DNA from 2 places in the Robertmurraya beringensis genome. Region 1 is predicted to be linked to the other one. Evidence: riboswitches for the same ligand, from Rfam matches in the RefSeq annotation. Region 1 holds a riboswitch; the other holds the start of a gene.
The links. Region 1 has a riboswitch for cyclic di-GMP ahead of ACFFHF_RS00605 (competence type IV pilus major pilin ComGC). Riboswitches for the same ligand answer to the same signal wherever they lie in the genome.
Positions count from the first base shown of each region.

Region 2: linked by a shared signal. The riboswitch ahead of ACFFHF_RS17030 (hypothetical protein) and the one ahead of ACFFHF_RS00605 (competence type IV pilus major pilin ComGC) in region 1 are both predicted to bind cyclic di-GMP.

Region 1 covers NZ_JBHLUU010000005.1:34,804-39,472, forward strand. Annotated here, with positions in the region: gene ade (adenine deaminase) at 1-1,713, opposite strand, end outside; gene ACFFHF_RS00600 (nucleoside deaminase) at 1,742-2,212, opposite strand; cyclic di-GMP riboswitch class II at 2,710-2,793, shown strand; gene ACFFHF_RS00605 (competence type IV pilus major pilin ComGC) at 2,890-3,255, shown strand; gene ACFFHF_RS00610 (prepilin peptidase) at 3,333-4,085, shown strand; gene ACFFHF_RS00615 (type IV pilus modification PilV family protein) at 4,098-4,487, shown strand; gene ACFFHF_RS00620 (prepilin-type N-terminal cleavage/methylation domain-containing protein) at 4,484-4,669, shown strand, end outside.
Region 2 covers NZ_JBHLUU010000114.1:4,773-9,441, reverse strand. Annotated here, with positions in the region: gene ACFFHF_RS17050 (hypothetical protein) at 1-119, opposite strand, end outside; gene ACFFHF_RS17045 (hypothetical protein) at 138-359, opposite strand; gene ACFFHF_RS17040 (hypothetical protein) at 377-814, opposite strand; gene ACFFHF_RS17035 (hypothetical protein) at 811-1,344, opposite strand; gene ACFFHF_RS17030 (hypothetical protein) at 1,724-2,041, opposite strand; cyclic di-GMP riboswitch class II at 2,281-2,364, opposite strand; gene ACFFHF_RS17025 (CARDB domain-containing protein) at 2,743-4,669, opposite strand, start outside.

The DNA of each region.
Region 1 (4,669 bases):
TTGGTTTTTTACATCATAAAGTCCTTGAGCAGTAAGTTTAATCTCTGGAATGACGGGTAGAGACAAGAAGGAAACCGTTAAGAACGGGTTGAATCCTTCACCTACACCAATTTCTTCGAGTGCAAAGGTTAGCTTATTTAAGCCAGCGTACACTTCTTCATATGTGCCCATTGAAAGAAGGCCAGCAATAGGGAGGTGTAGAGAGGCCAACACTTCTCCATCTTTCACAACCACAAGTCCGCCCTGCATTTCTTTTATTTTTTGAGCAGCAAATAAGATATCAGAGTCGCTTGTTCCAGCGACCACTAAATTATGTGAGTCATGTGCAACCGTCGAAGCAATCGCTCCATTTTTCAATCCTAATCCTTTGACGATTCCTAACCCAATTTCATTGGTGTAATGATGCCTTTCAATGACTGCAAGCTTACATTGATCTTTTACAATAGAAGATTCAAAACAACCTGTATCGTTTACTATCACTTCTTCAATGAGATGATTGGTTACAAGGCTGTTTTTATTGATTTCTATAATATTGGCTTTGTTTTCAGTAATAGGAAGATGTAATGCCTCTTCGGTAAAATCATGAAAACAAACGGTATTAACATATTCAGAAGAGATATCTACTTGCTCATTTTCTGGGAAATAAATTAATTGCCCATGTTCAACCATAAGATTTCCATCTTTAAATACATGGGAGATGCTTACGGATTCTAGATCATCTAGCAGTAAAAAGTCCGCGTCATATCCTGGTGCAATCGCTCCTTTTTCCTGTAAACCAAAGCATTCAGCTGTATTAATGGTAGCTAACTGAATAGCCGTAAGGGGGTCGAGTCCTTCCGAAATGGCTAATCGAACATTGTAATCAATGCTTCCCTCATGCAGGATATCATCAAGATGCTTATCGTCTGTGACAAATAGACAGCGTCTAGCATTTCGTTCATTCACAACAGGAAGCAGCTTCTTTAAATCTCTAGCAACGGTGCCTTCTCGAATCATAAGGTACATCCCGCGGCGCAAACGTGCCATCGCATCTTCTGCCGTGGTACACTCATGGTCGGTACGCACACCAGAAGTCATAAAGACATTAATGTCCATATCGCTCAGACCGGCAGCATGACCATCAATTTTTGCGTTTAACCGCTTGGCTTCATATAGCTTATTTAACATCGACTCTTCCGCATTTTTCACGGCGGGAAAATTCATCACCTCTGCTAAACCGAGCACTCTTGGATGGGAAAACAAGGGGGACAAGTCCTCAATCTCAAGTGTGGCACCCGCTAACTCAAAGCTAGTGGCAGGTACGCAGGAAGGAAGCATAAAGTAAAAATTGAAGGGGAGATTTTCCGATGTATCTAGTAAAAGTTGAATGCCTTTTACACCCAGTACATTGGCGATTTCATGAGGATCGGCAACAATAGTGGTCACTCCTCTTAAAAGCTCAACCTTCGCAAATTCCTTCGGAGATACCATAGATGATTCAATATGAACATGACCGTCCAGAAAAGCAGGGCATACGTATCGGCCGCCTGCATCAAATTCCTTTTTACCAGAATATTGCCCTACACCAACGAAAGCTCCATCTGTAATGGCAACGTCACCTTCATAAATTTCGCCGGTAAATACATCAATAATCTTGCCATTTTTTATAACAAGATCAGCCTCTATTTTCCCTGAGGCTGCTTCAATACGTTGTTTTAGTTTGTTTTTATCCATACTCTCCTCCTAGAGTGTCTATAAGAGACTAGTATTCTGTTTTGTCAGATGATACTTCCCACATTTTAAAAGGTAGATTATACTCGTCAACCGTAATTTGATTCATCATAATCGTTCTATCTTCAATTGGCAAGCTAATTTCTTCATAAATAAAGTGATCATCAAAGCCAATTTTAGCAGCTTCCTCTTTCGTACACGCATAATAGACGGCCTTTGGTCTCGCCCAATAAATCGCTCCGATACACATCGGACAAGGCTCGCAACTTGTGTAAATCTCACAATCTGTCAGTTGAAAGCTGCCTAAATAGGAGCAAGCTTCACGAATCGCTTGAACCTCTGCATGGGCAGTAGGGTCATTGCTGCTGGTGACCTCATTTTTGCCTTTACCGATAATTTCCCCGTCCTTAATCACAATTGCCCCAAAAGGACCACCATGATTACTTAACACATTTTCACACGCTAACTTAATCGCTTCATTCATAAAAAATACTTTTTCCAATAGAATCACCTTTTCTGATGTAGTGAATGATTGATTAAAAAACTAACCTTTGTAAAAAGGTTAGTTTTTTTGGGTTGGAGGGCAAAAGAGGTTTCATATAATTGGTGGGTTTATTTCTGTATTATATGTATGTTTGAATATTCTGTCTGTTATGTTGTGATATTTTTTAACAATAAAAAAGCTCTTACCTGAAAAAGGTAGGAGCAACTTGTCAGATTATTTACGCTGAGTTTATTATAGTGTTTTATAGGTATAAAGAACCAGTTGATTTGAAATACCTAAAATATATTCACATTATTATTTCTGAAAAATAAGGAGTGTAAAAAGGGAATGGATGAATAAAAATAAAATAAGGGAGTAAGAAGAGTTTGCGCTGTTTTAATATAATATTTACCTAACATTACCTAGTGTTAAATTTACATAAAACCTCTTTTTTTTTCATTTTTTTTAGTGTAGAATACTAGTAAATAAGTAATGTTTATCACAGAGTCTTTTTCATTAAATAAGGGCGCGAAGAAATATGACTTGTACGTGGGCACCTGAGTCATATTGAGCGATTGGTGCAACCGACCTTTACAACTACATTCCATTGAATGAGCTGTAAAGGTTTTTTTATCCCCAAATTTAAGAACAAGCTCTCGAAAAAACATAAAAAAATTAAAAGGGGACCTTTCTTCATGTTAAAATCATTAAAGAAGAAAATGAAAGACCAAGCTGGTTTAACGCTAATTGAACTACTTGTTGTTATTGTTATTTTGGGGATTATTGCTGCTGTTGCGATTCCGATGGTTATGAGTCAGAGACAAGAGGCTGAGGATAATACAGATTTACAAAATCTGAAACTTGTTCAAGATGCAGTAAATCGATTTAATGCAGTTGAGGGAGTATGGCCAGGGAGTACAGACGAGGTAATAACTACTACTGAGCTAGTCCCAGAATTTCTAAATGAAATTCCAACAACATGCGCTGATGGAACTACTGCTGCAGAATTTAGAATTGATGGTAATGGTGTAGTTGAGTCTAGCTGTGTAACTACTCCATAGAGAAATAAAAGCTGTCGCGTCTCTGAGACTGTGGCAGCTTTGTTTTTAAGAGAAATCTCTGAAAGGAGCTAAATGAATTGTATATATTTGATTTATTTATTATCTTATTTTCCCTCGTATTCGGTAGCTTCTTCAATGTAGTAGCCATCCGCCTACTAAAAAAAGAATCCATCTCCTACCCACCATCCCACTGTACCTCCTGTAATCACAGGTTAGGTTTCTTTGATTTATTTCCTCTATTTAGTTACCTATTCATTAAAGGTCGTTGTCGTTATTGTAAAGAAAAAATCTCTCCTCTATACCCATTAGGAGAAGCTATGACTGCGATTATATTTTTTGTTGTTTACAAAGAAATAGGGCTTACTTCAGAACTAATTCCTGCCATTCTTTTATCAACATTATTAATTCTTTCTGTTTTAACAGACATCCGTGAAAAATTGATTCTAGATGTGATTACTCTACCAAGTATTGTGGTTCTTGTTATTGTACGTTTCTTCATCGGAGAAGAACCATTTTTAACTTACTTACTAGGCAGTGTAGTTGGTTTCGGTTTGCTCTTGTTGCTAGCTGTTGTCAGCAAAGGCGGCATGGGTGGCGGTGACATTAAGCTGTATGCAGCTATTGGAGTGGTACTCGGTCCAGCACTAACTGTAATGAGCTTGGTTTTAGCCTCGTTTGTAGGAGCCATTGTTGGAATACTATTAATCGCATTAAAAATTGTTAAACGAAAAGAACCGATTGCCTTTGGGCCTTCGATTATGATTGGAACATTAGTGGCTTACCTGTATGGGGAAGAAATTTGGACTTGGTACAGCTCACTACTCCTATAAGGGGCAGATGATATGAACAACGAAAAGGGAGTTACATTAATTGAATTGTTGATCTCTGTTGTTATTGCTGGAATGGTGATTGTACCGTTGCTCCTAATTATGACGGGTTCCTTTACAAGGACAGTGGAGCAAGGGGAAGACACGCAATTGAATTATTATGGTCAACAAATTATGGAGATTATCCGTGAAAAGGGGTATATAAGCGGAACCTCCCCTACACAATATTATTGCCAAAAAGATCAGAGCTGCGGCACCGCTACTATAGCTAACTATGATGCGAAAGTAACAATTACAGTAAATCCGGTTACGTATAGTGCGATTGAGTTCTTTGAAGTAACAGCAAAAATAGTATCAACTGACTCTTCAAGTTTAGAGCTTGTCACGGTGGTGAAAAAGCAATGAGAGATGAAAAAGGTGTAACACTAATTGAATTACTCATTGTCATTTTAATTATGGTAAGTATCTCAGCACTTGCCTTTACCCTGTTTAGCTATGGGACAAAAATGGAACAAGCAGTAGCAAAGGAAAATGAACTCCAGCGTGAGGCTCGTTTTATTATGGAAACGATCTCGAATACGGTAAGA
Region 2 (4,669 bases), on a different contig from region 1:
AGTAGAACACTGCTACAATCTCTATGTTGATAAAGAAAATCTACGATACAATCTTCTCCAACAAAACAATCTTTAACTGTAGTGTTCGTTAATGTTGCCTTAAAAAGTTTTTTCTTCATGTGAAATTTCCTCCTTGATTATGCTGCTGTTACAACATCTAAGATTATTAGTTCTCCTGACTTTACACCTACTTGTAATTTGAGTGCTTTGCCAGCTACCTTCCCAACTTCTAATAGATATAAATAGCCATGCTCACTAGAGAATGATTGATATTCCCCTTCTTGCTTTAGCAAACGAAGCACTCGGCTTTTATTACGATTAAAATAATCTAGAAATCGATATTTTTTAGACTCTGCCATTTGTAATCACCTTTACCTTACATTTGATTTTGATTTGGAGTTGTTGATACCAACATCGAAGGAACATGAGTAGAACGAATTCCACGTAAATCATTGCCATGTTGGGCTTTCAAAATTTGTCGTGCATGGGTTCCATCAACTGCAGAAATAACTTCTTCATTACGAATCCATTCTTCATGCTTACGAACCAAATACGACATTTTAAAAGCGGTACGATTACGTCTCGTTCCTCTGTACACTTCTTGACTAGGTAAGACTGCTGTTACTTTATCTAACTTAAGAAATAAAGGTGGGTTGTTTTCACCTTGTTCAATGTGAAAGAAAGCATGCTCATTTAACATTAGGTGGTAAACTTGAATATCCCCTTCAGCAATAACCTCTCCATTTCGATAAATGCGGTGTTCAGTCACTACAAATTGTGTTTCAATCCCCGTATAAAACTCGATCATCATCATGCGATTTCCTCCTGTAAACAAGAAAAGAGATTGCAGTCTTCGTTAGGTACCAAGTCCTCTCGAAGAATATCAATCTCTTTCAATGCATCCACTAATTTTAAATTATTGTTTTTTCTACTATGAAGTTTAAGAGTTAAAGAATCATTGGTTACAATGGCACTTATCCCTTTCTTCATATATAGTCCTCTAGGGTCGATCATTTGATACGACGGTCTTTTTCTTAATTCCTTCATCCAATCTACGTCTTTCATAGTTGGGTAATCCAGAATACACTCCACACATGTTACAAGAGGTTCTAAGCAACCGATTGTTAGGTCGAATAGATATTGTCCTCCATGTATCTCTCCATCAAAACTGATACGATAGGCTTTCATTGAGGTTCTTGGTTGATTCTCAAACGGTTCTATACGAAACGTGGAGCCATCCATTGACCATTCAAAGCCTTTTCTTACAGTTTTAAAATAGATTCCTTTTAGTCTTTGTTCTAAGTCGCTAGGGTCGATAGGAGCAAAACATGTAATTTTAAACATGTTCATCATCTCCTAACTTCCTGCTAATACAATCCTCAGAACAATACTCTGCGCCCTTAATCTTGTAATAAGAAACATTACAAAATTTGTTACAACTACAACAAATGTAGTCCATGTAAAACACCCTTTCTTAAAGTTTCTTTAAGATAGTTTTATGAATTATGATCTTCAAGCCGCTCCATTTAAGGACACAAAAAAACGCCCTTTGAGAATGGACTTTAATAAACACAACAAAAAGTGTGTTTTCGTCTCATCCCCAAAGGGCGCTGTTGTTTAAAATAGAGAACCCGCTAACCTTAAAATAGGTTGCAAAAAAATAATAAAATCATAAAAAAACTATAATCAAATTTTATCATTTTTTGCTAGAAAGGTACAAGGGTTAAAATAACTTTGTTATTCTATTATGAAATTCTGGATCAACTTCCATCGTAGCTAAGTTAGATAATTTTAATGCTTCCTCTTCTGAAATATAGACTTTTCCTTCGCCTTCTTCAAACGATAATGATTCATTGTTAATTTCACTTAAAGGAATCGTTCTAAGAGAAGAAGCTATAATTTCTGGGGTTACATGTACAATACCGTCTGAATTAGTTTTGTTCTCTTTTGTTACATAAATTAATTCTGTCATTGATTCATTTTCGCCTTGAAATACTACTCGTTTTATATAATAAAGTACATTAATAATTGATTCTTGCATGAAATATCATCCTTTGTCCGTGTGTGTTGACTATAGTGTACATAATTACAAAAGGTATTATTGTAAATTTCCACAATAAATTAGGGTACAAATTATATTTTTTTCAAAAAAGTTAAATATTCTTATTTAAAAAACAAATTCGGAATTTAGACAAAATTAAATTCAGAATACGCTAATAAGAAAACACCCTGGTTTCGCAATTTCTTCATTATTCATTTCTCCTCTTAAATAAATTGTTTAATTAAGAGGGCCGGTTACACTAGTCGCTCCACATAATCCAAGTGTCCATATAAAGATTATATTTCTTCGCTTCCCTTGCCATGTTAAGGCTTTGGTAAACTACTAGATTCTAACTTAAGATTTTTTCCTTAAAATTTAATTCAGAATTCTAATTTATATCACCATAATATACCATTTAAACTAATTTTGGTAGACTTTTAGGTAATTATGCCCACTAATCTCCCTTTAATGTCTACTTTTTAGGATAAAAAAAGTTTTATAATATATTAATTCTGCTAATAGTCTTTATTTCACTGAAGTAATTATATTATAGAATTGCTGTGTATGTAAGAGTTTTTACTATCCAAATGTACCATAAATGTTATTATTTTTATACCTTTGGATAACTCCAGTATATTACAATTCGTCTTTATATAGGCAATAAAAAAGCAGATCCTTCGTTGGATCTGCAAGTAACCTACTTAATATCGTCTGTGTAATAAGAATGTTTTATATGAATCTGCAATTATCTCAATATTTACGGTATCTTTTTTAATTACACCGTTCGCATATTTCACTTCAAATTCAAATGTAGCTGGGCCTACTTTTAAATTCTTAGGATATTGTAGGAAAGTCTCGTCGTACAACTCACCTTTGTATAGAATATTAGTCTTAAAAGCTAAAGGTACGGTACTACTTACTAGACTATTATCCGTCCGAATAGCATTCAATGTAGCCTTTACATAAACAGTTGGATAAGGTGAAGTATCTGCATCTAGTAAAAACTTCTCTCCACTATAAAACTGGTGAGCTAGATTTCCTTCTTTTGCATGTTGTATTTTCCAAAGGTCTGTATGATCAACATAGCCATTGATAATAAGTGGTTTGGAGTAAAACCAAGTTGAAGTAGATACTTCATCATAACCATCATTAACTGTTGTTCTTATATCATACCTTCCTACTTCTGAGATAAAGGTATAACATTGCTGTGAACCGCTAGCCACATTCGTTTTTGTAAGGACAGTAGTTTCAGTCCCATTATCCTTTTTAATAAAAATCTTTACAGTCAAAGGGTTATTGTCTGCATCTTGCGGTTTTGAACAAACTTGTACCGTATCTCCTTCGTAAACATCGTTTGGAGTATACGTTAAATCAACGGTTGGCAATGTATTAACTAAAATTGTTTTCTGTTTGGTATTATCCAAGTCTGTTTCATTGGTTTCAGAAATTACATTATTGTTATCCGCCTTAAACATAAAGGTTCGATTACCTGCTGTTTCAGCAGTAAAGGTATAAGTTAAGGTCTTATCAGTTCCAGAATTATGGGAAGATATATCTTGTTGATTTTTAAGAGTACCCTGTTCATAAAAACCTACCTTATAGGCACCTACATTTAATTCTCCATTATTCCCTACCACCATGGTTGCTTTGTATTGTCTGCCCTTAACTAAGTGGGTGACTGAAGCGTTATTAGTATCCGTAATCGTTATTGATTTTGCTGTTAGGTTTGTTGAATATACCGTTCCTTCATATTCTACCTCAACATCCCATTGATCAGATGTGTAATATTCATCCCAATGGTCAAAGACTTGTTTTGATAAAGTCCCTTGATATGTTGCGGTTCCTGTATAATCTCGTACATAATCCGGAAGTGCAAAGGTTCCAGAATACGCTTGTCGATATTTACTTACAGGCACATTCAAATCGTAGTCAATCCAAACCCCTCGTCTGTATTTGTTGAGCTTTCCACTTTCTGACCGCCAGTAATATGAGCCACTTGAATATACTAATCTAGCCGCATTTGTAGGACTTAAACTAGCATAAAAATCAGCATGTACCACACCAGGTTCGTCCCAACCCCAATCGACTATTTTAACATCAGCTGGTGAAAGGCTTCTTGGAAGACCATAGTAACGGTCAGGAGCTTCCCCAGGCTCTGCGTCCGTCCAGTTACCAGCATAATAACTAGTAGAGTTATTAGACATAAACCCAAGATAATAGTTAGCGTTCTTATCATACCAATCAGACCTACCTAAAGATCGGTATCTAATCCACATTTTTTTATCTTCAATAGAATACAATCCCCCACTCTTCGGGAGAGAATAGGATACATTCTGCCCTGTTGTTGCGTCATAGTGTGTTCCATTGTAAGTTGCTGGTTCAGGAACTTCACTCGAAAATTCTCTGAAGTATGAATCAGTCCAATATTGGGTTAAAGAAGCGGTTCTACCACGAACCCAGTTATCGGTCCACGAAAGTGAAACTCTAGGAATATTACCACTATAACCATCCTCGTTTACTCCAACCCAATACGGTACATAATCATCATTTTTACCACCGTATACGTTGGAGTAAGTTTGAGTGAAAGTTCGATATTCCGTTCGATAAATGGCATCTTTATGATAAACC